DNA from 4 places in the Pseudobutyrivibrio xylanivorans genome. Region 1 is predicted to be linked to each of the others. Evidence: predicted binding sites of a transcription regulator. Region 1 holds the regulator's gene; each other region holds the start of a gene.
The links. The regulator Rex, encoded in region 1, represses fermentation and respiration genes when NADH is low (regulators of the CRP and FNR family bind a similar motif). The targets are predictions, from matches to a motif close to ATTGTTAANTANTTAACAAT.
Positions count from the first base shown of each region.

Region 2: a site for Rex is predicted at 4,712-4,731, ahead of gap (type I glyceraldehyde-3-phosphate dehydrogenase). Genes of this name have one in related genera too.
Region 3: a site for Rex is predicted at 4,042-4,061, ahead of FXF36_RS13210 (iron-sulfur cluster assembly scaffold protein). Genes of this name have one in related genera too.
Region 4: a site for Rex is predicted at 3,521-3,540, ahead of FXF36_RS12755 (carboxyl transferase domain-containing protein). Genes of this name have one in related genera too.

Region 1 covers NZ_CP043028.1:2,698,913-2,706,465, reverse strand. The annotation lists gene FXF36_RS12230 (hypothetical protein) at 1-735, opposite strand, end outside; gene FXF36_RS12225 (redox-sensing transcriptional repressor Rex) at 757-1,395, opposite strand; gene FXF36_RS12220 (ABC-F family ATP-binding cassette domain-containing protein) at 1,470-3,386, opposite strand; gene FXF36_RS12215 (polyribonucleotide nucleotidyltransferase) at 3,451-5,532, opposite strand; gene rpsO (30S ribosomal protein S15) at 5,712-5,978, opposite strand; gene FXF36_RS12205 (DUF4340 domain-containing protein) at 6,124-6,732, opposite strand; gene FXF36_RS12200 (adenylosuccinate synthase) at 6,800-7,553, opposite strand, start outside.
Region 2 covers NZ_CP043028.1:3,100,434-3,107,986, reverse strand. The annotation lists gene FXF36_RS13920 (LysR family transcriptional regulator) at 1-676, shown strand, start outside; gene FXF36_RS13915 (oxidoreductase) at 814-2,814, shown strand; gene FXF36_RS13910 (shikimate kinase) at 2,969-3,760, shown strand; gene FXF36_RS13905 (histidinol-phosphatase HisJ family protein) at 3,803-4,591, opposite strand; gene gap (type I glyceraldehyde-3-phosphate dehydrogenase) at 4,850-5,866, shown strand; gene FXF36_RS13895 (phosphoglycerate kinase) at 6,117-7,340, shown strand.
Region 3 covers NZ_CP043028.1:2,910,492-2,918,044, reverse strand. The annotation lists gene FXF36_RS13220 (type IA DNA topoisomerase) at 1-3,220, shown strand, start outside; gene FXF36_RS13215 (acyltransferase) at 3,222-3,890, shown strand; gene FXF36_RS13210 (iron-sulfur cluster assembly scaffold protein) at 4,202-4,894, shown strand; gene FXF36_RS13205 (GGGtGRT protein) at 4,916-5,926, shown strand; gene FXF36_RS13200 (methyl-accepting chemotaxis protein) at 6,246-7,553, shown strand, end outside.
Region 4 covers NZ_CP043028.1:2,807,943-2,815,495, reverse strand. The annotation lists gene leuS (leucine--tRNA ligase) at 1-427, shown strand, start outside; gene FXF36_RS12770 (NADP-dependent isocitrate dehydrogenase) at 596-1,801, shown strand; gene FXF36_RS12765 (segregation and condensation protein A) at 2,018-2,773, shown strand; gene scpB (SMC-Scp complex subunit ScpB) at 2,795-3,367, shown strand; gene FXF36_RS12755 (carboxyl transferase domain-containing protein) at 3,623-4,957, shown strand; gene FXF36_RS12750 (OadG family protein) at 4,976-5,770, shown strand; gene FXF36_RS12745 (biotin/lipoyl-containing protein) at 5,783-6,139, shown strand; gene FXF36_RS12740 (sodium ion-translocating decarboxylase subunit beta) at 6,154-7,302, shown strand; gene FXF36_RS12735 (oxaloacetate decarboxylase subunit alpha) at 7,338-7,553, shown strand, end outside.

The DNA.
Region 1 (7,553 bases):
ATTATCTTCTGTTTCCGAAGAGGCCTTAGTCTCTTTGGATACAGCATCTAAATCAACATCCTCAAGCTCTACGCCAGATAAATCTGTAACTTCTGCTGAAGACTTTGAATCTGCACCATCCTCAGCTTTATCATTAGCGACTCCTATATAAAAATCGCCATTTTGCATATCAAAGAGATTTAGGACCTCCATGCCAAAGACATCATGCATATAGGAATAAATCTCTTTGTTATTTATTTCTCGATTGTGCTTGCGAATTACATTCTTCTTCAACTGAATACGGATATCTTTAATCCAGTTAGTGATTTCCTCAGCCTCATTGGAATTTGTTCGAAGCTTATCATAGCAGTAGTCCATTGTCTCCATCATAAGCTCACGATTCACCTCATCTGTCTGAGCGGGCAAATCCTTCTGCTCGTCCTCGGCGGCAGCTATTCGCTCATTACATTCTTCAAGAAGGCGCTTATCATCGTCAAGCTTTTTAGAAACCAAATCAGAGGTACCCTCCATATTTGACATAACGGAAGCCATAAGACTCTCCTTGACCTTTTTCAGATCCTTCAGTTCCTTTTTAAGCTCGGCATCTCTTTTCAAAAGCTCGTTTTCTTTAGCCTCCAGGCTTTTAACCGTATCAGGCTTGCCACCCAAAGCAAAAAGCCTGTGCCATTTCTGATCCAAAATCAACATAGGTACCTTGATTTTAGCTATGGCACTTTGAAAATCACGCTCTGACATAAAATCACCTTCTAAAAGCCACTATTTATCCAAATTTTGCTGAGTAATATTGTAAGATAACTGCATTAAGCTATCTGAAAGATGAACATTTTCAATAACAACATCTGGAATATCATCCAAATCAACATGGGCAAAATTCCATATTGCATGTACTCCCAATGAAACCAGCTTTAAAGCAGTAGCTTTGGCATTCGCCTTTGGAAGCGTAAGCGCCGCAATTTCCACATCGTTATTCTTAACAAACTCAGGAAGTTCATCAAGCATCTGGATAGGAATATCACGAACCAGCTTTCCTTTAAGATCTGGATTTGTATCAAACAAGCCAATAATCCTAAAGCCAACACGCTCAAACTTTACATATCCAGCAATAGCCTGACCCAAGTTTCCAGCACCAATAACAATAACATTGTGTGTCTCATTTACGCCAAGAATATTGCCAATCTCATCATGAAGATAGGCTACGTTATAACCGTAACCCTGCTGACCAAAACCACCAAAATTATTTAAATCCTGTCTGATTTGAGATGCAGTAACATGCATACGTTTGCTCAAATCATTCGAAGAAATACGTTCAACGCCATCATCAAGAAGTTCTCCCAAGTAGCGATAGTATCTAGGAAGTCTTCTTATTACAGCCTGCGAAATTTGTTTGTCCAAAATATACGCCTCCTAAATAAATTTCTACAACAATTATAGAATTCATGCATAACTTTGTCAACGATTTAACAAACTTGTCACATAAGGGAACTTGCTTCTTCCCATTCCTCATAAAGTGCTTCAAGCCTATCATTAATTTCGTTCTGTTCTGCAGTTAATTCGTTTAATTTTGCAGAGTTTGTCATATTTTCAGGCTTAACAAATTCCTCATCAATTTTAGCTTTTTTATCCTCAAGCTCTTCAATTTCTTTTTCAATCTTAGAGATACGATTCTGGATTTTGCGCTTTTCAGCCTCTATTCTCTTCTGCTCCTTATAATCAAGCTTGGCAGCAGTCTCCTCAGCGGTCACACCAGAATTTGATGCTTCAGAAGAGGCAGCGCCGTAGAGCTGTTCCTTCTTAGCAATATATTCATCATAATTACCAAGATATTTGGTAAGGCCACCATCTGAAAGCTCAAGAATCATGTTAGCAGTCTTATTTACAAAATAACGGTCGTGGCTTACATAAAGAAGGGTTCCGTCATATTCATTCAAAGCCTCTTCAAGCATCTGTTTGGAATCCATATCCAAGTGGTTTGTAGGCTCATCTAGGATAAGAAGATTAGACTTTGAAAGCATGAGCTTTGCAAGAGAAACTCTACCACGCTCACCACCGGATAAATCACTGATACGCTTGAAAACGTCATCCTCTGTAAACATAAAGGCAGCAAGAGTGTTACGAACCTTTGTCTCTGTAAGGAATGGATAAGCATCATGAAGCTCACTGAAAATTGTATTGGATTCTGTAAGTCCCTGCTGTTCCTGATCGTAGTAGCCAACAGTAACATTTGCACCGAAACGAATCTCACCTGACTCAAAATCAGTAAGACCATTTATACATTTAAGAATAGTGGTTTTCCCTGTACCATTATCGCCTAAAATAGCGATTCTATCTCCCTTATGGACTTCAAACGATAAATCCGTAAAGATATTTTTATCATCGTAAGATTTTGTTACATGAGAAAAATCAAGAACATCCTTGCCACTTTCCTTTTCAATTTCAAGTGAAAGTCGCATCTTAGGCATATCCTTATCAGGAGCGTCCATAACTTCCATTTTATCAAGAGTCTTCTTTCGGCTTTCTGCTCGTTTAATTGATTTCTCACGATTGAAAGACTGAAGCTTTTCGATAACAGCCTTCTGATGTTCTATTTCCTTCTGCTGCTTTTCATAGCTTCGCTCATAAGTAAGCTGTGCAATTTCCTTCTGTGCAACGAAGGAAGTATAGTTTCCAGTATAGACGCTTGTCTTTCCATATGATAAATCAACCACATGGTCAGCAATCTTATCAAGAAAATATCTATCATGTGCAACAATAACAACAGCGCCCTTATAAGCAGTAAGATACCCTTCGAGCCACATAATTGATTTTAAATCCAAGTGGTTAATAGGCTCATCAAGTAAAAGTAAATCAGGTGATGCGGCAAGAAGTCTTCCCAAGCTGACACGAGTCTTTTGACCGCCTGATAGCTCGTTCATGCTCTTTTCAAAATCTTCCTGTTCGAAACCAAGGCCCTTCAGAATACCAACAGCCTCTGAACGGAAGGTGTAGCCCCCCATCAAGTCAAACTGATGCTGAAGCTTATGATAAGAATCCATAAAAGAAGTCATTTCTTCATGAGATAAAGAGCTCATTTGCGCCTCCATCTCAGCAAGCTTCTTTTCCATTGAAAGCAAGTCTTCTCGAGCCCCAAGAACTGTATCAAGAATATTGCTTCCGAAAGCATCCTCCTGATACTGAGCCAAATAGCCCATAGTAGCGTCCTTTTTAAGAGTAACCTCACCATCATCAGCAGGAAGATCGCCGATAATAATCTTCAAAAGAGTAGACTTTCCAGTACCATTATTTCCAACAATAGCAACCTTTGAGCCTTCATCTACAGTAAAAGTAGCATCTTTAATTATTGAATCCTCGCCAAAGGATTTATATATATGTGAAACATTTAATAACATAATCTTTTCCTTAAAAAATGCGCCCGACAAACGCCAGGCGCATTTAAAATCTAATTAGTTATAATTACTGGCAATCCTTGATTGAGAAGCTGATACGTCCCATCTTATCCTTGCCAAGGCAAACAACCTTAACAGTATCACCAAGAGTAAGAACATCCTCAACTCTATCAATTCTCTCCTTTGCAATCTTAGAAATGTGAACCATTCCCTCCTTGCCTGGAGCAAACTCGATGAATGCACCGAATTCCTTAATGCTGACAACCTTACCAGTAAGAATCTGATCCTTCTCGAAATCAGTTGTAATGATTTCAATCATCTTCTTAGCCTCGTCCATCTTTGCTGCATCTGTACCGCAGATAGAAACGTTGCCCTCATCTGTAATATCAATCTTAACATCGCATCTTGCAATGATTTCGTTGATTGTCTTTCCACGCTGTCCAACAACATCACCAATCTTCTCTGGATCGATAGAAAGCTGAATAATCTTTGGTGCATACTCGCCAACTTCCTTACGTGGCTCTGCAATTGCCTTGCTCATGCAGTTATCCATAATGAAGAATCTAGCCTCACGGCAACGAGCGATAGCTCCCTCTACGATTGGACGAGTAAGACCGTGGATCTTGATATCCATCTGGATAGCTGTGATACCTTCCTTAGTACCAGTAACCTTGAAGTCCATATCTCCGAAGAAGTCCTCAAGGCCCTGAATATCTGTAAGAAGAACAAAATCGTCATCTGTATCACCTGTAACAAGACCACATGAAATACCAGCTACCATAGCCTTGATAGGAACACCAGCAGCCATAAGTGACATACATGATGCACATGTAGAAGCCATTGATGTAGAGCCGTTTGATTCAAATGTCTCAGATACGGCACGGATAGCATATGGGAACTCCTCTGGTGTAGGAAGTACAGGAAGAAGTGCTCTTTCTGCAAGTGCACCGTGACCAATTTCACGACGTCCTGGACCTCTTGATGGCTTTGTCTCACCTACTGAGTATGCAGGGAAATTGTAGTGGTGCATGTATCTCTTCTCTGTAACGAATGCATCTAATCCATCAATCTTCTGGGCCTCTGAAAGAGGAGCAAGTGTAACTACATCGCAAATCTGTGTCTGTCCACGTGTAAACATTGAAGAACCGTGAACTCTAGGAATAAGGTCAACTTCAGCGGCAAGTGGACGAATCTGATCAAGCTGACGACCATCTGGACGCTTGTGTTCCTTAAGAATCATCTTGCGAACTGTCTTCTTCTCATACTGATAAATAGCCTCACCAAGAACTGCAAGCCATTCCTCATTCTCAGCAAATGCTTCCTCGAGACGCTCAGTAATCTGACGGATATTCTCCTCACGAACCTGCTTCTCATCTGTGAATACAGCCTCTTCCATCTCTGCTGGAGGAACAATTTCCTTCATCTTTGCAAAAAGCTCCTCAGGGATAGCACATGATGTGTACTCATGCTTTGGCTTACCACACTCTTTAACCATCTCATCGATGAAATTAATGATTGTCTGGTTAACATCGTGGCACTTATAAATAGCCTCAATCATCTTGTCCTCAGGGATGATGTTTGCACCAGCCTCAATCATGATAACCTTTTCTCTTGTAGAAGCAACTGTAAGCTTAAGGTCGCCCTTATCCCACTGCTCCTGTGAAGGGTTAACAATTAACTCACCATTAATCATACCCATCTGAGTCATAGCACATGGGCCATCAAATGGGATATCTGAAATACATGTTGAAATAGCAGCACCAAGCATAGCTACAAGCTCTGGACGGCACTGTGGATCAACAGCCATAACCATATTGTTAAGTGTAACGTCATTACGATAATCCTTTGGGAAAAGTGGACGCATAGGTCTGTCAATAACACGAGAAGTAAGGACAGCATTCTCTGAAGCCTTTCCTTCTCTCTTATTGAAACCGCCAGGGATTTTACCTACTGCGTATGTCTTCTCTTCGAACTCTACTGAGAGTGGGAAGAAATCAATGCCATCACGTGGCTTATCAGATGCTGTAGCAGTTGAAAGAACTGTTGTATCACCATACTGAATAAATGCTGCTCCATTAGCCTGAGCTGCAACTCTGCCGATATCTACACGAAGTGTTCTACCAGCTAAATCCATTGTAAATGTCTTCATGGTTTTCTCCTTATAAACTTAATTATATTAAGCTCTAACCCGAAACTACTGAAAATGAAGCGAACATCTAGAACATTGACTTATAAAAAGTTTTTCGCTAACAAATTCAGTGGCTTCGGATTGGGCTCGAAAACTAATTCATAGAAAAATGAGCGGAGCATACACTCCGCTCGTATAGATTACTTTCTTAAGCCAAGACGCTCAATAATTGAACGATATCTCTCAATATCAGTATTCTTAAGGTATGCAAGAAGGTTTCTTCTCTTACCAACCATCTTCATCATACCACGACGTGAATGATGATCACCTGGGTTAGCCTTAAGGTGCTCTGTAAGCTCTGATATACGAGCTGTAAGAACTGCAATCTGAACCTCTGGAGAACCTGTATCACCAGCTGTTCTAGCATACTCATTGATAATTGCCTGCTTCTTCTCTTTTGTAATCATTTTAATTACCTCCTATAAAACTATTAATATGCCGTAACTAAGGAAAAGGTCGGAGTGTCCAAAACCTGAGTTACAGTAAATCGTACTTTAGTATAATAGCACAGCCACAGTAATATGTAAACATGTAAAAAACTCTTACGATTACTTATTTTGCTGAATTTAGCTGAACCAAATCCTGGATTGCGTACTCGCTGGCTTTAGCTAATTTTCCACTGTTTAAATAAACTGTAGAAAAGTCATAATTAATTGAAAAATATACGCCACCGGACTCTTCATCTATATTTCCAATAGAAATAATTATAGTGCCACCTGCCGAGTCTGTAACCCTATATTCCTTCGATGTCTGATCGAGCCCGTATACGCTTCCATCCACATCTGAATAAGAATTTACGCATCTAACATCGCAAAGGTAATTAAGGAGCTTATCAACCCTGTTTTCATCTATATCAATATCGGTATTATCAGTACAGATCCAATTATCATCCTGATTTTCAAAAGTTAATCTGATTCCATTTGAGTCAGTAATTAGAAAGCTGTAAACATCCTCCTTTGGAATCATGAATACCTCTTCACCTTCATCCTTCTCTTCGCTTTCTTTATCAAGAGCATCGGCGTAGGTTTGCTCTTCAGAAGAAACTCCAAGAAATACCTTATCACCTTTCCCAAGAGAGAAAAAAATTAGAAGAGCCAACAAAATCACAACAAGGCAAAGCAAACCAATTTTGAAATATTTTGATTGAATTAAATCGCTCATAAACTCATCCCCGTTAAGCCAAAATAAAAATGCCTTACAACCTAAATTGTAAAGCATTTTTAAATCTTTATCTATAGATAATATCATCACGTCCTGGTCCGTTAGAAACCATTGTGATAGGGAATCCAATTTCCTTTTCAATGAACTCGATATAATTGCGACAATTCTCAGGAAGGTCCTCGTATTTCTTAATTCCGCGGATATCGCATTTCCAACCTGGAAGAGTCTTAAGCACTGGCTTAGCCTTCTCGAGCTTTGAAGTAACAGGGAAGTCTGTTGTAACCTCTCCGTCGATTTCGTAACCAACACATACAGGAATCTCATCAAGATACCCAAGAACATCAACTACTGTAAAGGCAACATCTGTTGTACCCTGCATTCTGCATCCGTACTTAGAAGCTACACAGTCAAACCAACCCATACGACGTGGACGACCTGTTGTAGCGCCAAACTCTCCGCCATCTCCACCACGGCGTCTAAGTTCATCTGCCTCATCTCCAAAGATTTCTGATACAAAAGCTCCAGCTCCAACTGCTGAAGAATATGCCTTACATACTGTAACAACCTGCTTAAGCTCCTGAGCTGGAATACCAGCACCAATGCAGCCATAAGGTGCAAGTGTTGACGAAGATGTAACCATTGGATAAATTCCATGATCTGGATCCTTAAGAGTACCAAGCTGACCCTCAAGAAGGATTGTCTTGCCTTCCTTGATTGCGTTCCAAAGGTAAGCTGAAGTATCACAAACATAAGGAGCAATCATGTCACGATACTGATGAAGTGTATCAAGAAGCTCTTCTTCTGTTAGAAGTGGCTTGTGA
Region 2 (7,553 bases), 400 kb from region 1:
GATTTTGCGTGAGGTGAATCAGTGCGATAGAAAGATGCACCAGCTTTCAGGCTCAGGTGGTCATATTGATCTTGCCTATGTTGCACCTCTTGCAGGTTCATTTATTCCAAATATGTGTAGAGCTTTCCTATTAGAAGATAAGAACCATTCGGTTACTTTTAATTTTCATCAGGATATAACCTCTAAAAATATAGAAGGATTAAAGGCAGGAAATTACGATATTATCTTTGGCTCTTTTGTAAAGGATGAGCCGAATATCAAGTTTATCCCTGTTATGCAACAGGAACTTGTGGTTATTATGCCAAAGGGACATCCGTTGGAGCAGTATGAGCTCATCGATGCGAAAGCATTTGCACAGTATCCTGTTTTGGGGTATACAAGAAATTCTGGATTGGGACGTCTTACAAGAGATTTCTTTACTCATAATGATGTGGAACCAAATTTTATATGCGAATCGCCAGACGAAAATGGAATAGCATCACTGGTGGCGGCAGACTTCGGAATTGCCCTTGTTGCAGACGTTACTTCTATACATAGAGATGATGTTTCTATAAGGAAGCTCGCAACGGAACAGTACATTTCACACACTGTTTACATGGCATATATGAAGGGAAGATACCAAATGCCGGCGGTTCAGCGTATGATAGATTTTATATTAGTACATTCAATGCATTGATGATTTACAAAAAATGTATTGGATTTATATGTTAAAGCGGGATTATACTTTCCTTAAGGAAAAGCATGCCCGCTTTTGTTTTTTAAATTCTGAATAGCTCTACATAAATAATTGTTTATTTAATAGGAGCGTCTAATATGAGAAATAAGTATCCACACATTTTTGAACCACTCACAATCCGTCGTATGACACTGAAGAATCGTATCATGATGACACCAATGGGAACAAACTATGGTGATCAGAATGGTGAGATGACTTTCGTGCATATCGATTATTATGAGCAGCGTGCCAAGGGCGGCACAGGTCTTTTAATGGTAGAGAATGCCAGTGTATTCTCACCACAGGGTTCAAATGGTACAACCCAGCTTAGAATTGATCATGATAATTACATCCCACGTTTATGGTATTTTACTGAGAGAATGCACAAACATGGTGCTTGCGTAGGTATTCAGATTAACCATGCAGGTGCATCTGCTGTTTCTGCTCGTACAGGAATGCAGCCAGTTTCTGCATCAGATATCCCTTCAAAGGCTGGCGGAGAGATTCCACGTCCACTTGAGAAGGAAGAGATTTATGAAATCGTAAAGAAGTATGGTGAGGCTGCAAAGCGTGCTCAGACTGCAGGTTTTGACTGTGTTGAGATTCATGCAGGTCATTCATACCTTCTTAGCCAGTTCCTTTCACCTACAACTAATAAGCGTACTGATGAGTTCGGCGGCTCTGCTGAAAACCGTGCTCGTTTTGCAAAGCTTGTTATCGAAGAGGTAAGAAAGCAGGTAGGACCATTCTTCCCAATCTTCGTTCGTATTTCTGCAGAAGAGTTTATGGAAGGTGGCAATACACTTGAGGATACACTTGATTATCTTCAGTATTTCCAGGAAGAGGTTGATGTATTTGATGTTTCAGCTGGTCTTAATGGCTCTATCCAGTACCAGATTGATGCAAACTATCTTCCAGATGGATGGAGATCATACATGGCAAAGGCTGTTAAGGAAAAGTATGGCAAGCCATGTGTAACAATGGGGAATATTCGTGATCCTAAGGTCGCTGAGGAAATCCTTGAAAAGGGTGAAGCAGATCTTATCGGTATGGGTCGTGGACTTATCGCAGATCCAGCTTGGGTAAACAAGGTAGAGTTTAATAGAGAAGACGAGCTTAGAAAGTGTATCTCATGTAACGTAGGTTGTGCTGGCCACAGAATTGGTCTTAACATTCCAATCAGATGTACAGTTAATCCTGCAGTTAATGCAAATGATGAGTACTATAAGAGAAAGATTAACAAGCCATGCAACGTTGTTGTAGTAGGTGGTGGTACTGCTGGTCTTGAGGCTGCATGTACAGCAGCAGAGGTTGGATGTACAACATTCCTTCTCGAGAAGAAGAGTGAGCTCGGTGGTCTTTCTGTACAGATTTCAAAGATTCCTGATAAGAAGAGACTTGCAGACTTCCCTACATATATGATTAATCGTGCTAGAAAGCTTAAGAATCTTTTCATCTTTACAAATAATGATACAACAGTAGAGCAGGTTAAGGGATTCAAGCCTGATATCATTGTAAATGCAACAGGTTCAAACCCAACACTTCCTCCAATCACAGGTCTTATGGATCTTGTTGATAAGGATGATTCAAATGTTGCTACAGTTATCAAGATGATTGAGAGAATCAATGATTACCCAGAGGATATGAAGGGTAAGAAGGTTGCTGTAGTTGGTGGTGGCGCCGTAGGTCTTGATGTAATGGAATTCTTTACAGAGAGAGGTTGCGAGGTTACTATCATCGAGATGCTTCCAATCATTGGTAATGGTCTTGATCCTATTACAAAGTGCGATACAGCTGCAAAGATGAAGAAGTACAATGTTCGTCAGATGACAAACACAGCTCTTCAGGAGGTTTGCAACGACAAGTTTATCGTTAAGACTCCAGAGGGCAACATCGAGAACATTGACTTCGATTATGGTTTCGTATGCCTTGGTATGAGAGCTAACACACCTATCATCAATGACCTTGAGGAGGCATTTGCTGATACAGATGTTGAGATTTACAACATTGGTGATTCTAAACGCGCACGTCGTATCATAGAGGGTACAGAAGAGGGACGTGATATCATCAAGGTTCTTGAGAGACATGACTTTCTTTAAGATTTAGTCTAAAATAATTGCAGACAGGTTGAAATTTTAGGTTTCAATCTGTCTGTTTTTTTGTTAATATTAGTGTTACAATTTAAAGTACTAAAGTGATTAGAAAATAGAAGTGTCTTGCACTTCAAGAACCAGATTAAAAGGAGAAGATGTAATGGACCAGCTTAAAATACTACGTGAACACCTACGTCAAAATGATGAGATAATTCTTAATGCTCTTCTGATGAGAAATAGCATCGTTGAGGAGATTATGGCATATAAGGAGGCTAAGGGCCTTCAGATTCTTCAGCCTGAGCAGGATGAGAAGAGGGATAAATGGCTTTCAGAAAGGCTTGAGGGAAAGCGTCACGGCAAGGAAGTACAGAATGTTTTTAAGAGTATTGTAGAAAATTCAAAGAGAATTCAGGCGCGTCACCTGTTCAATTACAATATTGTACTGATTGGTTTTATGGGGGCAGGCAAGACTACAATTTCAGACTTCCTAAGCACCTGTTTTGCCATGGATGTTGTTGAGATGGATCAGGTTATTTCCGACAGAGAGGGGATGAGCATTTCAGACATTTTTGAAGTGTACGGCGAGGAGCATTTCAGAAATGCGGAGACTAATCTTCTGAAGGAGATGCAGACTAAACACAATGTAGTTATTTCCTGCGGCGGTGGTACTCCAATGAGAGAGTGCAATGTGGTTGAGATGAAGAAGAACGGACGAGTTGTACTTCTTACAGCAAAGCCAGAGACTATTCTTGAAAGAGTAAAGGACAGCCATGACAGACCTCTTATTGAGAATAATAAGAATGTTGAATTTATTGAGGAGCTGATGCTGAAGCGTCGTGAGAAATATGTAGCAGCTGCTGATATTATCATAGAAACAGATAATAAGACAGAATTGGAAATATGCGAGGAGCTTGTAAATGCTCTTTTGAAATTTGATGCTGAAAACAAATAAAAACAGGGAACAGATATAGGGAAGAAAAGCCTGGGACATATCCTAAATAGGATAGGCCTCAGGCTTTCTGTTTTTGAAAACAACATATTCATTGAAACCGCAGTCCTTCATGAAATCTGGAAGGAAATCAAAATCAGCGGCTATATCTTCAGGCTTGTGAGCATCTGCACCGAGGGTGATAAGCTTGCCACCAAGCTCTTTGTAGCGCTTTACAATATCCTTGTGAGGGTTTGGATAATTCATTCCCTTTCGAAGACCGGAGGTGTTTATTTCCAACGCTTTATCTTTCTTGATAATGTGCTTTAGAATTTCATCGACAATATCTTTATAGGGTTCGTAGGAATTGTTCTTTACATCCGTATTCTTGGCGTAGCGGAAAGCGTAGTCCAAATGCCCGACAGTATCGAAATTGTTGAACCTGGTAATATTTTCGTAAACACACTCGTAGTATCTTTTCATCAAGTTAGCAGGAGTGATTCCTTCCCAACTGGATTCAAAATAAGGGTCAAGTTTATCAATCAGATGAGTGCTTCCTATAATAAAATCATAAGGATGGTCTGAAACAATTTTCTCGTTCTCGTCTCTTGCCCATGGCTGAAGTCCAACCTCAAGCCCTGTAAGAACAGTAAAATCCTCATCGGAATTTTCAATTGCAAGCTTATGATGAGTAGGATAGTAGTTTCCTAAATCTAAATCGAAGAAACCGTATTCCTCCGGATAACCTAAATCTAAATGGTCAGTAAAAGTAATTCCTCTAAGACCTTTCGCCTTTGCAGCCTTTATCATATCGATTGGCGCTGCGTCAGAGTCTCCGGAAAAGTTCGTGTGCATGTGATTATCCCAAAACATTTCTAAGATTCCTTTCTGAATAATATGACTTGTCTGAAATTAGCCATTATTTTAACACAACAAAAAGGGTAAAACTAGCGAATATATAATAAAATGCACGAGTTTGAGAAAATTTTAACAATATTTGATTTTGGGGTTGAATTTGAAATTGGTTTTGTTTAAAATGTAGTACATACGGGGCGCTTTTTTGAGAGTGCCTCAGAAAAAATTTTTTAAAAGAATCTTTAGGAGGATTTAAAAATGGCAGTAAGAGTAGCAATCAACGGTTTTGGCCGTATCGGACGTCTTGCATTCCGTCAGATGTTCGGCGCAGAAGGTTACGAAGTAGTAGCAATCAACGACTTAACTAGCCCAAAGATGTTAGCACATCTTTTAAAGTATGATTCATCACAGGGAAAGTACGAGCATGCAGATGAGGTTTCATGCACAGACGATTCAATCATCGTTTGCGGTAAGGAAATCAAAATCTACGCATTCCCAGATGCAAACAATTGCCCATGGGGTGAGCTTAAGGTTGATGTAGTTCTTGAGTGCTCAGGATTCTACACATCAAAGGAAAAGGCACAGGCTCATATCAATGCAGGTGCTAGAAAGGTTGTTATTTCTGCCCCAGCAGGAAACGATCTTCCTACAATCGTTTACAATACAAACCATGAGACACTTAAGGCTTCTGATACAATCATTTCAGCAGCTTCATGTACAACAAACTGCTTAGCACCTATGGCTGACGCACTTAACAAGTACGCTCCAATCCAGTCTGGTATCATGGTAACAATCCACGCTTACACAGGTGATCAGATGACACTTGATGGCCCACAGAGAAAGGGTGATCTTCGTCGTTCACGTGCAGCAGCAGTTAACATCGTTCCTAACTCAACAGGTGCAGCAAAGGCTATCGGTCTTGTTATCCCAGAGCTTAACGGAAAGCTTATCGGATCTGCTCAGCGTGTTCCTACACCAACAGGTTCTACAACAATCCTTACAGCAGTTGTAAACAAGGCTGATGTTACAGTTGAGGGTATCAACGCAGCTATGAAGGCAGCAGCTAACGAGTCATTCGGTTACAACGAGGATGAAATCGTTTCTTCAGATATCGTAGGTATGAGATTTGGTTCTCTCTTCGATGCTACACAGACAATGGTTTCTAAGGTTTCTGATGATCAGTACGAGGTACAGGTTGTTTCTTGGTATGATAACGAGAACAGCTACACATCTCAGATGGTACGTACAATCAAGTACTTCTCAGAGTTAGCTTAATTCGTCTATCGAATTTAACGACTTTTTTAGGGGTCCGGTCCTTATGGACCGAACCCCTTTTTATTTTAGATATTTAAGTGAGCTAGTAGGTAACAAGCTTGCAATGAGTCGGTAGCCATCAAGCTCATAGGTATCTCAAGCGAAACATGTCGTTGAGCGGAGATATCTATGGCTTGTAGGCGTAACCGACGGATTCTAAGGCTTGTGACCGTAACTGGCGGACTTGGATTTATTAAGGAGGAATAGAATAATGGCATTAAACAAGAAGACAGTTGATGACATCAACGTAAAGGGCCGTCGCGTTCTTGTTCGTTGTGATTTCAACGTACCACTTAAGGCTGGCGAGATTACAGATGATACTCGTATCCGTGCAGCTCTTCCAACAATCCAGAAGCTTATTGCTGATGGTGGAAAGGTTATCCTTTGCTCACACCTTGGAAAGGTTAAGAATGGTCCTAACGAGGGCGAGTCACTTGCTCCAGTAGCAAAGCGTCTTTCTGAGAAGCTTGGCAAGGAAGTTACATTCGTAGCTGATTACAACGTAACAGGCGAGGCTGCTACAAAGGCAGTTGAGGCTATGAACGAGGGAGATGTAGTTCTTCTTCAGAATACTCGTTTCCGTGGCGAGGAAGAGACAAAGAACGGTGAGGCTTTCTCTAAGGAGCTTGCTGATCTTGCTGATGATTATGTATGTGACGCTTTTGGTTCATCACACAGAGCACACGCTTCTGTAGCTGGTGTTACAAAGTTCATCACAGCTAAGGGTGGTTCTAACGTAGTTGGATACCTTATGCAGAAGGAAATCGACTTCCTTGGCAACGCTGTTGAGAATCCAGTACGTCCATTCGTAGCAATTCTTGGTGGTGCAAAGGTAGCTGATAAGCTCAACGTTATCAACAACCTTCTTGAGAAGTGTGACACACTCATCATCGGTGGTGGTATGTCTTACACATTCCAGAAGGCTATGGGATACGAAATCGGTACATCACTTTGCGATGATTCTAAGCTTGATTACTGCAAGGAGATGCTTGAGAAGGCAAAGAGCATGGGTAAGGAAATCCTTCTTCCACTCGATGCTGTAACAATCGCTGAGTTCCCAGATCCAATCGATGCTCCAGTAGAGTGCATTACATACGATACAGAGAACATGCCAGCTGACAGAGAGGGTTGCGATATCGGACCTAAGACAGTTGCTCTTTTCTCTGAGAAGGTTAAGACAGCTAAGACAGTTCTTTGGAACGGACCAATGGGTCTTTTCGAGAACCCAGCACTTGCTGTAGGTACAGAGGCAGTTGCTAAGGCACTTGCTGAGACAGATGCTACAACAATCATCGGTGGTGGTGATTCGGCAGCAGCTGTTAACCAGATGGGATTCGCTGACAAGATGAGTCACATCTCTACAGGTGGTGGAGCTTCTCTTGAGTTCCTTGAGGGTAAGGAGCTTCCAGGCGTTTACGCAGCAGACGACAAATAAAAATCCGTATTTTGCTTGATTACTGCGTTAGCAAATGTCTCGCAGTACATAGTACAGCGTCGCATTTGCTGCCTTGTACTAAAGCAAAATCCAAATTTTTAAAATAATACTTAAAGTAGCCTAGTCCCGAAGGAATAAAACATACTCATATCAGACCTTGATGAGCCGTCCCTACTTAGATGGCACGAAGTGGCATCTTATGTAGGGCAACGA
Region 3 (7,553 bases), 210 kb from region 1:
CTATTCAGCAATTGCAATTGGACGTGTTATGACTTGTGTGCTTGGCATGGTTGTGGAACGTGAGCGTGAGATTCGAGGATTTAACGAGGATCCGTTCTTTAAGGTTGTGGGTAAGTTTTCTGATGTTAATTTCCCTGCTGAATGGAAAGCTGTATCTGGCTCAAAGTATTTCGAGTCTCCACTATTATATGGTGACAAGGGAAATGGATTTAAGACAAAGGAATCTGCGCAGAAGTTAATTGATGAATTAACTAATTCTGCTGCTAAGATTTTTGATAAGGATTGTGGCATTTCAAAAAAGAAAGCTCCGCTTTTATTCAACCTGGCTGAGCTTCAATCGGAGTGTTCTAAGCGTTTTAAGATTTCCCCGGCACAGACTTTGGATGTAATTCAGGAATTATATGAAAAGAAATATACCACATATCCTCGTACAGATGCCAGAGTACTTACAACAGCTGTTGCAAAGGAGATACGCAAGAATCTCTATGGGCTGCAGAATTTTGCGCCTACGGCAGTTTTTGTTAAGGATATAATTGGAAATCAGCGATTTGTTGGGATTGAAAAGACTTCTTATACAGACGATAGTAAGGTTACTGATCATTACGCAATCATTCCTACTGGTCAGTGCAATGGTATAGACCGGCTTTCGCCTCTTTCACAAAAGGTATACGAGCTTATTGTAAGAAGATTTCTCTCGATTTTTTATCCTCCAGCTGAGTACAAAAATGCGAAGCTTACAGTGGAGGTTAATGGTGAAAAGTTCTTTGCCGGTGCGAAGCTATTAATTAAACCAGGATATCTTGAAGTCGCTGGTATACCTAAAGGAAAGTCTGCTGAAAATTCTGATGGCGAGGATGATGGTGAGGAAGCTGAGGATGATTTTTCAAAAGAAAAATATGTTCAGTTGGTTGAATCATTAAACATTGGAGACGAAATTTCTGTAAATGGCTTTGAGTTAAAAGAAGGAAAGACTTCACCACCTAAACGCTATACATCAGGCTCACTTATTCTGGCGATGGAAAATGCAGGAAAGCTCATTGAAGATGAGGAGCTGAGAGAGCAGATTAAGACTACAGGTATCGGAACTTCTGCCACTAGAGGAGAAATCCTTGAAAAGCTCGTTAGAATTGGATATCTGAATCAGAATAATAAAACTCAGGTCATCACCCCTGAAAAGCTTGGCGAGATGATTTATGAGGTTGTTCTTCTTACAACGCCTTCTTTATTGAAACCAGAGCAAACTGCCAACTGGGAGAAGGGGCTTGAGGGTATTATAAATGGTAATGTAGAATTTTTAGATTATCGTAAAGAATTGGAAGATTATATTCGTCGCGAGACGAAAAATATGATAGAGCAGGATTTAACAAAGACTATCGCTCTTAATATTAATCAGTTTACAGGAAAGGATTCCAAGGGACTGGCTACAAGGAAACCTCTCGGAATTAAGTGTCCTGCCTGTGGCGGCGAATTGACTACTACATCCTTTGGATATGGCTGTAGCAACTATACTAACGATGAAATTAAATGCAGATTTAGTGTCGGACAAATCGCCGGAGTTGATCTTCCCGAGGAGCAGTTTAGGAAACTTGTGTCAGAAGGTAAAACTGATTTGATTGAAGGCTTCAAGAGTAAATCTGGTAAGCCTTTCAAGTCTGTTCTTAAGCTTGGTAGAAATGAAGATGGTGATTTCAATGTATCATTTGATTTCTCTGAAACACCAACTGATTTTATTGAAGGTCTTAAGTGCCCAGCATGTGGTGGAAGGATTTTTGCTACTTCCTATGGTTTTGCGTGTGAGCATCGTTTCCAGGAAGAAAATCAGTGTTATTTTTCAATTGGTGAGGTCGCTGGAAAGAAAATTACTGAAGATGCATTTAGGCAGCTTTTAGAACAAGGTGTAACGGAAGTTATATCAGGATTTAAATCTAAAAACAATCAGAGATTTGATGCGAAGCTCAGACTTAAAAAGAATGAAGACGGTAAGACTGTAATTGCGTTTGATTTTGATGGAATTGAAGCAACTAAGCTTGAAGGTTGCAAGTGCCCAGATTGTGGTGGAGATATTGTAGTAAAAGCATCAGGATATGGTTGTGCAAATTATAGTTCTTCAGATGAAAATTCCTGCAAGTTTTATTTAGGAAAGACTATTGCAGGAAAGAATATTTCTCCTCAGGTAGCTACACAGATTTTAGCAGCAGGAAAATCTGAAACATTAAGAGGATTTAAAGGGAAGACTGGCAAGAAGTTCGATGCAGTTTTAGTACTAAAGAAAAACGAAGAGACTGGCAGGACAGAAGTAGTTTTCGATTTTGATAATGTTGAGGCCAATTATGTTCCTGATATAAGTTGCCCGGATTGCGGTAGTAAAATTATCAAAACGAATTTTGGATTTGCCTGTGAGAAATATTTTAATAAAGAGGATAAGTGCGGTTTTGTTATTGGAGAGATTGCTTCAAAGAAGCTAACAGACGCAGATGTGAAAGAGCTTCTTACAAATGGAGCCACCAAAACAATTCGAGGCTTCAAGGGAAAATCCGGTAAGAAATTTGATTCTTGTCTCGTTCTCAAGAAAAATGAGGAAACTGGCAAGACTGAAATTGGCTTTGACTTCGATAATGTTGAAGCAAAAGAGATAAAGGATGTTGTCTGCCCTGTTTGTGGCGGTAAAATCGTTGTTACACCATTTGGCTATGGCTGCAGTAATTATAATAAGGATGATCCTGAAAATTCCTGCAAGTTTAATATTGGTCAAATTGCCGGAGTTAAACTAAAGGAAGCTCAGATTAAAGAGCTTCTTGGAAGTGGAATAACTGATACAATCTCAGGCTTCAAATCCAAGAAGGGCACTAAATTTGATGCAAAGCTTGCCCTAAGCAAGGATGAAGATGGAAAGGTAACAGGTATCACCTTTGTTTTTGAAGATAAGGAAACTGAGCTGAAGGGTGTTAAGTGCCCCAAGTGTGGTTCGCCTATTCTGAAGAATCACTTTGGCTACAGATGCCAAAATAATGTGAGAGATAATCAGGATAGCTGCCCTTTCTATTTAGGAAAGGTGGCAGGAGTCGAAATTCCTGAGGATCAGTTCAAGAAGCTTATAAATGAAAAGAAAACCGATTTGATAACTGGATTTTTGAGCAAAAAAGGTTTATATTTTGATGCTAGATTAAAACTAAATGATGACTGTCGTACAGAATTCGAATTTGAGAATTATGGAGGTTAATATGGAACAGGCTAAAATTAAATCAATGTATAATTTAGATGAAACTATTGCAAAGGATTTGTTTGAAGGAAAGGAATATCCTTGGGAAGTTCTTCCTGAGATTTCAGATTTCATCAAGAAGCTAGGACCAACTCTTGACCCTGAAAAGTTTGAGAAGCGTGGTGAGGATGTTTGGATTGCAAAGTCAGCTACAGTTTTTGACTCTGCCTACTTAAATGGGCCACTTATCATTGATGAGGGGGCTGAGGTTAGACAGTGTGCATTTGTCAGAGGTTCAGCTATCGTTGGTAAGAATTGTGTGGTTGGAAATTCGACAGAGCTTAAGAATGTTGTTCTTTTTAATAATGTTCAGGTTCCACATTACAACTATGTTGGCGATTCAGTCCTTGGCTACAAGTCACACATGGGTGCTGGCTCAATCACTTCAAATGTAAAGAGTGATAAGACTCTTGTAGTTGTAAAAGCAAGGGATGGAGAGAAAATTGAAACAGGATTAAAGAAGTTTGGCGCTATGCTTGGAGATAATGTAGAGGTTGGTTGCAACTCAGTTCTTAATCCTGGTACAGTAGTTTGTCCACGTTCTAACATCTATCCACTTTCACCAGTACGTGGAGTTGTTGAAGCAGATAGTATTTTTAAGAGCCAGGACAACATAGTTAAGAAAAATTAATTCTATAAATATAACATACTAAAGGTTTTGATATACATGTTTTAAGGGGAAAATAATGTATAACATTAGCTGTTGCTATATTGACATTTTCTTCTTCTTTACTCATATTCTGGAGCTGCGGGCGCAGCTCCAGATTTTTTTAATGTTTTTAATTGGTATTTTTTTAACAAAAATGCAAAAGAGTACTTTACTAAATCTTTGGAAAGTGAGAAAATATTATCAATAACGCGCTTATGTCGCGTTAATAAATATGTCATTCATGTAGTATTTTACATAATGGTATCATATTGAACGAAGAAAGGAGTTCTACAATGATTTACACAAAAGAAGTAGAAAACATGTGTCCTGTAGCAAAGGGCGCAAAGCATGAACCAGCTCCTATCCCTGAGGAGGGAAAATGGGTACACGCTAAGCAGATTTCTGATATTAGCGGTTTCACACACGGTGTTGGCTGGTGTGCTCCACAGCAGGGTGCCTGCAAATTATCTTTAAATGTTAAGAATGGTGTTATTGAGGAAGCTCTTGTTGAGACAATTGGTTGCTCAGGTATGACACATTCAGCTGCTATGGCAGCAGAGATCCTTCAGGGTAAGACAATCCTTGAGGCTCTTAATACAGACCTTGTTTGTGATGCTATCAACACAGCTATGAGAGAGCTTTTCCTTCAGATCGTTTACGGACGTACACAGTCTGCATTCTCTGATGACGGACTTGCAGTTGGTGCTGGTCTTGAGGATCTTGGAAAGGGTCTTCGTTCACAGGTTGGTACAATGTACGCAACAAAGGAAAAGGGTGTTCGTTACCTTGAGATGGCTGAAGGCTATGTAACAGGTATCGCACTTGATGCTGATAACGAAGTTATCGGTTACCAGTTTGTTTCTCTTGGAAAGATGACAGACTTCATTAAGAAGGGTGATGATCCTAACACAGCATGGGAGAAGGCAAAGGGCCAGTACGGTCGTGTTGACGATGCTGTTAAGATTATCGATCCACGTCAGGAATAATATAGGAAAGGAGAAACTAAAATGGCTTTATTTGAATCATACGAAAGAAGAATTGATCAGATCAATGCTGTCCTTAATAAGTATGGTATCAGCTCAATCGAAGAAGCTGAGAAGATTACAAAGGATGCAGGTCTTGATGTATACGAGCAGGTAAAGAAGATTCAGCCTATCTGCTTCGAGAACGCTTGCTGGGCTTACACTGTAGGTGCTGCAATCGCTATTAAGAAGGATTGCCGTAAGGCTGCTGATGCAGCTGCTGCAATCGGAGAGGGTCTTCAGGCTTTCTGTATTCCAGGTTCTGTTGCTGATCACCGTAAGGTAGGTCTTGGACATGGTAACCTTGGAAAGATGCTCCTCGAGGAGGAGACAGAGTGCTTCTGCTTCCTCGCAGGTCACGAGTCATTCGCTGCAGCTGAGGGCGCTATCGGTATCGCTGAGAAGGCTAACAAGGTTCGTCAGAAGCCTCTTCGTGTTATCCTTAACGGTCTTGGTAAGGATGCTGCACAGATTATTTCTCGTATCAATGGTTTCACATTTGTTGAGACAAAGTACGATTACAAGGAAGCAAAGCTTAACATCGTTTCTGAGAAGGCATACTCAAATGGTCTTCGTGCAACAGTTAAGTGCTATGGCGCTGATGATGTTCAGGAAGGTGTTGCTATTATGCACCACGAGAACGTTGGTGTTTCTATCACAGGTAACTCTACAAACCCTACACGTTTCCAGCATCCAGTAGCTGGTACATACAAGAAGGAGTGCGTAGACCTTGGTAAGAAGTACTTCTCAGTTGCTTCAGGCGGTGGTACAGGACGTACACTTCACCCAGATAACATGGCAGCAGGTCCTGCTTCATACGGTATGACAGATACTCTTGGACGTATGCACTCAGATGCTCAGTTCGCTGGTTCATCTTCAGTTCCTGCACACGTTGAGATGATGGGTCTTATCGGTATGGGTAACAACCCAATGGTAGGTGCTACAGTTGCTGTAGCCGTATCAGTTGAGGAAGCTGCTACTGCTGGTAAGTTTTAAATTACATTTTTGGGGAAGCTGAAAGCTTTCACAAAATTGTACTGGAGGGCTCAAATCTCCAAAGGAGATTTCTTTAAATGAGCCCGACTGTCATTGTTATATTGTATTTTAGAGCTCTTGGTTTATCCAAGAGCTCTTTTTTAGTTTTTAAAATGAGATTAATCAAATGTTTTATCTCATAAAAATCCATAGAAATTGTACATTTTTTAAACATTATATGTATTTTTTGTGACACCTCTTAACCAATTAAAACGTATGGGTATATAATTTTTTAAACGGAATTATTAGGCATTAACATTAATTTAAATGGGGGTGCGCAATGGAAACAGAAGAAAGGCAAGAGAAAATAAAACAGAGGCTTGATAAAAATCTTACAGCTGAGCAAAAGGAAAATCTTAAAGCTGTTGGAAAGGTTGTTGAAAATAATAAAGGCAACTTTTTCCAATCAATTTCTTTTCAAAACATAATTGTAAATGTTGCTATACTTGCGGCATTTATAATATATGCAGTGATTTCCAACTCAGCTATGCAAAGCGTAAAGTCACAGGCTTTAGTAGCAAGTGAAAAGGAACTTATTTGCGCACAGGAATCGGCTGCATTACGTCAAGATGTAGTTCATATTTCAGCTGAAATTAATCGTACATTAGGACAACTTGAGGCAGGCAAGGAAATGCCAGCTGAAGAATTTGCGGAGATGGAAGGTTATATGAATGATATTGGCTCTCATCTTGATTATTTGGATGCTAGTATACTGGTTGGAAACCTACCAGATGGGCAGGAGAGAGTTGATAATCTCAGAGCTAGCGCAGAGGCATTAGTTGCTGCAGCTGGTGCTGTGGAAAACTTTATCATATCAGGTGATTTTACGGGAGCAATTGGCTGTGTAACTGGTGATTACGGAACAGGCCTTGTTGCAACATATGATGCTTTAGATGCTATTGATGAGGGAATTAATTCTCTAAGCGTGGGCTTTAGCGCTTATTTGGATAGGTACATTGCCCAGGTTTCTGTAAAGGGATATATAGTCATGGCGATGGTTGTTGTCTTGATTATACTTAGCTTTGTACTTTCATTTGTTAGAATTAATAAGACTATACTTGGTATTTCATATGAATTACAAGCTATCATTAATAATATCAATAAGGGCAAGGGCGATTTAACTGCCCGAATAAACACAAAAACAAAAACAGAGCTTGCACTTATATCTGATTGTATCAATCAGTTCTTAGGAACATTGCAGGGTGTAATCAGAGATGTTAAGGATGGAGCAACAGTTCTTACATCATCTGCAGATAGTGTTATTGTAAAGATCCAAAGTGCTAGTGATAATGTAACAAATACATCTGCAGCAATGGAAGAGCTGGCAGCATCTATGGAAAGTGTATCTGCAACAGCAGAGGATTTGAATGATAAGGTTCTTCAGGTTCGAGAGGCAACAAATGCAATTGACGCAGAGGCTAAAGCAGGTGCTGAAAAGGCTAATGAAATCAAAGATGCGGCTGATTCAATTAAGAAGGAAGCCAACAGTAAGAAAGATAATACTGGAAAGAAGATGGAAGAGCTGTCGAAGGTTCTTGAAGTTTCTGTTAAGGAATCTGAACAGGTTAATCAGATTGGCGACCTTACA
Region 4 (7,553 bases), 110 kb from region 1:
GGTTTCTGAGGATATCGAGGCTATGAAGTACAACACAGCTATTGCAGCTATGATGGGACTTCTTAACGATGTCATTGCAGAGGGACATATTACTAAGGATAATCTTGTACTTCTTGTTAAGATTTTAGCTCCATTTGCTCCACATCTTTGCGAAGAGATGTATGCGGAGCTTGGCGGAGAGGGATATGTATCACTTTCAGCTTGGCCTGAGTTTGATCCAGCAAAGATTGTAGAGTCTACAATTGAAATCGCTGTTCAGGTAAATGGTAAGCTTAAGGCTACAATCAAGATTCCTAACGGATGCGAGAAGGACGAGGCTCTTTCAATTGCAAAGGCTGATGCTTCAGTTGCTGGCGCAATCGAAGGAAAGAATCTCGTTAAGGAAATCTACGTACCTAATAAAATTGTAAATTTAGTTGTTAAATAAATTGTTTAGATGAGTAAAATGCACTCAATCTAGGCAAGCGCGAGCAGGGGATACCGTGCCGAGCGAGGGAGGACCTACGCCGGCGGGAGGACCCTCGCAAAGGTGCGGAGGGTGCCCTGCGGGAGCAAGAATGCGTTGGAGCATTTTACGGATTATAGGAGATATGTTATGAGCAAGATTCAGATGACGACACCACTTGTGGAGATGGACGGAGATGAGATGACACGCATTCTCTGGCAGATGATTAAGGATGAGCTTCTTCTTCCATTTATTGATTTAAAGACTGAGTACTATGACCTTGGTCTTGAGCACAGAAACGAGACAGATGACAAGGTAACCGTAGAGTCTGCAGAGGCTACCAAGAGATATGGTGTTGCTGTCAAATGCGCTACAATTACTCCTAATGCAGCCCGCATGACTGAGTACAACCTTAAGGAAATGTGGAAGAGTCCTAATGGAACTATCCGCGCAATCCTTGATGGTACTGTTTTTAGAGCACCAATTGTTGTAAAGGGAATTGATCCAAATGTTAAGTCTTGGAAAAAGCCTATTACAATTGCCCGTCACGCATACGGTGATGTTTACAAGAATACAGAGATGGTTATTCCTGCAGCTGGCAAGGTAGAGCTTGTTTACACAGCTGAGGATGGAACAGAAGAGAGAGCACTTGTTCATACATTTAATGGTCCAGGCGTTGTACAGGGCCAGCACAATCTTAACGATTCTATCGAAAGTTTTGCTCATAGCTGCTTTAAATATGCTTTGGATACAAAGCAGGATTTATGGTTTGCTACAAAGGATACTATTTCAAAGAAGTATGATCATACATTCAAGGATGTATTCCAGGAAATCTTTGATAAGGAATATAAAGATGCCTTTGACAAGGCTGGCATCGAATATTTCTATACACTTATTGATGATGCAGTTGCCCGTGTAATGAAGTCAGAGGGTGGATTCATCTGGGCTTGTAAGAACTATGACGGCGACGTTATGTCCGATATGATTTCATCAGCTTTTGGTTCACTTGCGATGATGACCTCTGTTCTTGTTAGCCCACAGGGATACTATGAGTACGAAGCAGCTCACGGCACTGTTCAGCGTCATTACTACAAGCACCTTAAGGGCGAGGAAACATCTACAAACTCTGTAGCTACAATCTTTGCGTGGACAGGAGCTCTTAGAAAGCGTGGTGAGCTTGATAACATCCCAGAGCTTTCAGCTTTTGCAGATAAGCTGGAGAAGGCTTGCATCAAGACAATCGAGGATGGAAAGATGACAAAGGATCTCGCGTTAATCACTTCAATCGAGAACCCAAAAGTCCTTAATTCAAGGGATTTCATCATCGAAATTCGTAAAACTCTCGAGTCTCTTTAAATTGTCTGACTACTAAATCTAGTGGTTATTCGTATTGACTCACACAATATGGTCTATTATAATAGTCTCATACATAAGGCGTATGGGACTTTTTTACGTCTTTTATGAGCCTGTAGGCATCAAGCTCATAGAATTCTCAAGCGAGACGTGGTAGTCGAGCGGAGAATTACTATGGCTTGTGGCCGTAACAGGCGGATCTAAGGGAGAGAATAATTTATGGAGATGAATGTAAAGCTTCAAGTTTTTGAGGGTCCTCTGGATTTGTTGTTACATTTGATTGATAAGAATAAAGTAGATATTTACGACATTCCTATTGTTGAGATTACTGACCAATATATGGAGTATGTTCGAGCTATGGATAACAGCGACCTGGATGTTATGTCAGAGTTTCTTCTTATGGCAACCACACTTCTTGACATCAAGAGTCGTATGCTTCTCCCACGAGAGGAAAAGGAAGAGGAGGGCGAAGAGCAGGAAGATCCTCGTGCAGAGCTTGTTCAGCAGTTGCTTGAGTATAAGATGTACAAGACTATTTCTTACCAGCTACGTGATCGCCAGATGGATGCAAGTCTTGTTTTTTATAAGGAACCAACCATTCCTGAGGAGGTTTTGAAGTTCGAGCAGCCTGTTGATTTGGAAGAGCTTATGAGTGATTTGACTTTAAATAAGCTTAATGATATTTTTCAGCAGGTTCTTAAGAGACAGGATAATAGACGAGATCCTATTCGTTCTACCTTCGGAAAAATTAAGAAGGAAGAGGTTTCGCTTGAGCAGAAGATGGAGTGGACAATTGCTTTTGCCAGAGCTCATAATACTTTCAGCTTTAGACATCTTTTGGAGGCAGCTCACTCAAAGACAGAGGTAATCGTAACATTCCTTTGTATCTTAGAGATGATGAAGGCTGGACAGATTAACATCACTCAGGAGGATACCTTTAAGGATATCGTCATTGAGTCTAAGATTGCTGCCTAAAATGTTTGGAGTTAAATAATTATGAATATAAAAGAAATTGAAAATATAGTGGAGGGCATTTTATTTGCCATGGGTGGTACAGTTGAACCATCCAAAATAGCAAAAGCTCTTGAAATCGAAGATAAGCAGGTAGTTGAAGCCGTTAATTCTTTGAAGGCTTCTTATGAGAAGGATAAAAGAGGTATTACAATCACTGAGATTGATGGAGCTTACCAGATGTGTACAAGCCCTGATATCTATGAGTATCTGATTCGAATTGCAAAGCAGCCTAAGAAGTACGTTCTTACAGATGTTCTTCTTGAAACTCTTTCAATTATCGCCTATAAGCAGCCAATCACAAAATCTGAAATCGAAAAGATTAGAGGCGTTTCCTCTGACTTTGCTGTTTCTAAGCTTGTTGAGTTTGGACTTTGTGCAGAGCTTGGAAGATTAGATGCGCCAGGCAGACCAATGCTTTTTGGTACCACTGAAGAATTCCTTCGTTCCTTTGGTGTTAGTTCGATTGAAGAGCTTCCAGAGCTTTCTCAGTCCCAAATTGAGGAATTCAAAATCGAAGCAGAAAATGAGGCAAACAATGTAGAAGTTACTATATAAATTTTAGACCACCTTGTAAATATCGAGCTCTTGGTGTTACTCAGTGAAACATTTTGTTGAACAGAGTAATACCAAGGCTTGAGACAGTAACAGGGTGGTTTTTTTGTCAATATTTTTTGTTAAAAAATTTAGACAATATACAAAACACAATATTGTGACAATTTTTTAACAAAAGTACATTGATTTGGGGCATAAAAAACGATATCATTAAACTTGCGAGAAATTTGAAATATTTTATATAAATGGAGGTACAAGATGGGTAATGATTTAAATCAAGCTCAGGCTAGAATTAACGCATTACTGGATGACAACAGCTTTGTTGAGCTTCAGTCATTAGTAGTGTCACGCAACACTGATTTTAACCTTGATGCAAAGAAAGAACCATCAGACGGAGTAATTATTGGACATGGTCTTATTGACGGCACATTAGTGTTTGTCTTCAGCCAGAATGCCGAAGTATTAGGCGGTACAATTGGTGAGATGCATGCGAAGAAGATTCTGTCGGTTTATGAAATGGCACTTAAGGTTGGTGCTCCAGTCATCGGTTTTATCGATTGCGGTGGCGTACGTCTTCAGGAGTCTTTTGATGCTCTTGAGGCACTTGGCTCTGTAATTGAGAGAGCTGCTGATGTTAAGGGTGTTATTCCTCAGCTTATTTGTGTTGCTGGTCAGTGCGGCGGTGGACTTTCGGTTCTTCCTGCACTTGCAGATTTCACATTTATGGTTGATGGAGCATCTCTTTTCATTAACTCACCTGATACAATTACTGGAAATCGTTCTGATGAGTGTGATACATCATCTGCTAAGTTCCAGTTCGAAGAGGCTGGTACAGTTGATATGTACGGTTCTCTTGATGAAGTTGTTGCTTCAATGAGACAGGTTATTTCTATGATTCCTAACGATATCGTAGAAGCTACAGATGATCTTAACAGAGCATCTGAGGGACTTGAGGCTAAGGTTTCTGATGCTGCAGCTGTTGCTACAGAGCTTGCTGATAATCGCGAGTTCATCGAGCTCAAGGCTGGTTTTGCAAAGGAAATGGTTACAGGTCTCATGAAGCTTGACGGCGTTACAATCGGCGTTGTTGGTAATAGAGAAGTTGACGGAGAAGCTTTCCTTTCAGCTGCAGGCTGCGAGAAGGCTGCTGATTTCGTAGATCTTTGTGATATGTACGAAATTCCTGTTCTTTCTCTTACAAATGTTGCTGCATTTAAGTCATGCACATGTCAGGAGAAGAGACTTCCTAGAGCTCTTTCACAGTTGACACAGCGTTTCGTTGATGCAAGCATTCCAAAGATTAACCTTATTACAAAGCAGGCTTATGGTTCAGCTTATGTTCTTATGAATTCAAAGTCACTTGGTGCTGATTTAGTATATTCTTTCGAGAATGTTTCAGTTGGTGCTATGGAAGCTGCTAAGGCTGCTAGAATCCTTAGTGAGAATGGCACAGATGCTGCAGCAATCGAGAAGGATTATGCTCAGCTTCAGGATAGTGCACTTACAGCAGCTGCACATGGACACATCGATAGAATCGTTTCTTATGCAGATGCTAGAAAATACATTATTGCAGGATTTGAGATGTTCTTTTAAGAGCAGGAAGGTGAATTTATGAAGAAAAGAATAATAGTAGTTTTCACTACCTTAATCCTTGCTCTTAGCCTTGTTGCCTGTGGTGGCAAGAAGGATGATACTTATGGCGGATATAGCACAGAGACCTACGATACAGTTGCTAAGCTTTACATGAATTACGCTTTAAGCCTTGATGAGTCTCAATACCAGGAGGCTACAGATTACTTCATGGCAAACGGCTTAGGAGAGTATGGTGATGCAGTTGCACAGGCAGGCTTGCCATCATTCTTATCAAAGAGCTTCGTTGGTTTTGATCAGCTCCTTGAAAGCTATAAGGAAATTAAGGACGTTGAGGTAGGCGAATTTGAAAAATTCGAAGACGTAACTGTTGAGAAGTCTGGAAAGACAATCACAGCTACACTCATTACTGACTACTCAGTAAGAAACTTAAAGACAACATTTGTTTATAAGGCAAATGATGTTGACGCTGGTCCTACAGCAGTTAATGTTGAGCCAGTTTACACATTATCTGAAATCATGAAGAAGGCAGCACTTAATACAGTAATGGGAATTCTTATTGTATTCTTTATGCTGGTTATCATGTCAGGTGTTATCAAATGCTTTGAAATCATTCCTAAGCTTGAGAAGAGAGCAAAGGAAAAGAAGGAAGAGCCACAGGGTGTTGTTAAGCCAGTTGCTGCACCAGTTGCTGCAGCTGCAAAGAATGAAACTGATGATTTACAGCTTGTAGCTGTCATCGCTGCAGCAATTGCTGCAAGCACAGGAGCTTCTACAGATTCATTTGTAGTACGTTCCATCAAGAAAAGATTTTAGGAGGATTTATCCATGAAAAATTATACAATCACTGTTAATGGAACAGTATATGACGTTACTGTAGAAGATAAGGGAGGCTCAGGTGTATCTCCAGTTACTCCTGTAGCAGCTCCAAAGGCAGCTCCTGCTGCTCCTGTAGCTACTGGCGCTGCTGGTGGTGTTAAGATTGAGGCTGGTGCAGCTGGTAAGGTAGTTAAGATTGCTGCTGCAGCTGGTACTGCTGTAAAGAAGGGTGATCCTGTTGTTGTTCTTGAAGTAATGAAGATGGAAACACCAGTTGTTGCTCCACAGGACGGAACAGTTGCATCTATCAATTGTAATGAAGGTCAGCAGGTTGACGCAGGCGCACTTCTTGCAACTATGAACTAATAGGAGGATTACACATGAGTTACGTTGGAGAGACATTGTTAAACCTCGCCCATCAGACTGCATTTTTCAATCTGACCTGGGGTAACTTTGTCATGATAGCGGTTGCCTGTGTTTTCCTTTACCTTGCAATTAAAAAGGGATATGAACCACTTCTTTTATTACCTATCGCATTCGGTATGCTTTTGGTAAATATTTATCCTGATATCATTGCATCTCCTGAGGAAACCTCCAACGGAGTAGGCGGCTTGCTTTACTATTTCTATACTCTTGATGAGTATTCAATTCTTCCTTCACTTATTTTCATGGGTGTAGGAGCTATGACAGATTTCGGTCCACTTATTGCAAATCCAATCAGCTTCTGGCTTGGTGCTGCTGCTCAGATTGGTATTTTTACAGCTTACATCCTTGCAATCTTCCTTGGATTCTCGGATCAGGCAGCTGCTGCCGTTTCAATCATCGGTGGTGCAGATGGACCTACATCTATTTTCCTTGCTGGTAAGTTAGGCCAGTCAGCATTAATGGGACCTATTGCTGTTGCAGCATATTCATATATGTCACTGGTTCCAATCATTCAGCCACCTATCATGAAGGCTCTCACTACAAAGGAAGAGCGTTCAATAAAGATGGCTCAGCTTCGTCCAGTATCAAAGCTTGAGAAGATTCTCTTCCCAATCGTTGTTACTATTATCGTTTGTCTTATCTTACCTACAACAGCTCCACTTGTTGGTATGCTGATGCTTGGTAACTTATTCAAAGAGTCAGGTGTTGTAAATCAGCTTACTGAGACTGCATCAAACGCTTTGATGTACATCGTAGTTATTCTTCTTGGTACATCAGTTGGTGCTTCAACATCTGCAGAGGCATTCTTGAACGCAGCTACAATCAAGATCGTAGTTCTTGGTCTTGTTGCTTTCGTTTTCGGTACAGCGGCCGGTGTATTATTTGGAAAGCTTCTTTGCCACATTACTGGTGGTAAGATTAATCCACTTATCGGTTCAGCTGGTGTTTCTGCTGTTCCTATGGCAGCACGTGTATCTCAAAAGGTTGGTGCAGAAGAGGACCCAACAAACTTCCTCCTTATGCATGCTATGGGACCTAACGTAGCTGGTGTTATCGGAACTGCCGTTGCAGCCGGTGTATTTATGGCTATTTTCGGGGTATAGTAAATACTTCATCAATATTTAGGAGGATAAAATAAATGGCAGATATTAGTCCAAAGCCAGTTAAAATAACTGAGACAATACTTAGAGATGCCCATCAGTCTCTTATTGCAACTCGTATGCCAACCTCTATGATGCTTCCTATCGTAGATAAGATGGATAAGGTTGGTTACAATGCAGTAGAGTGCTGGGGTGGTGCTACATTCGATGCTTCACTTCGTTTCCTCAAGGAAGATCCATGGGAAAGACTTAGA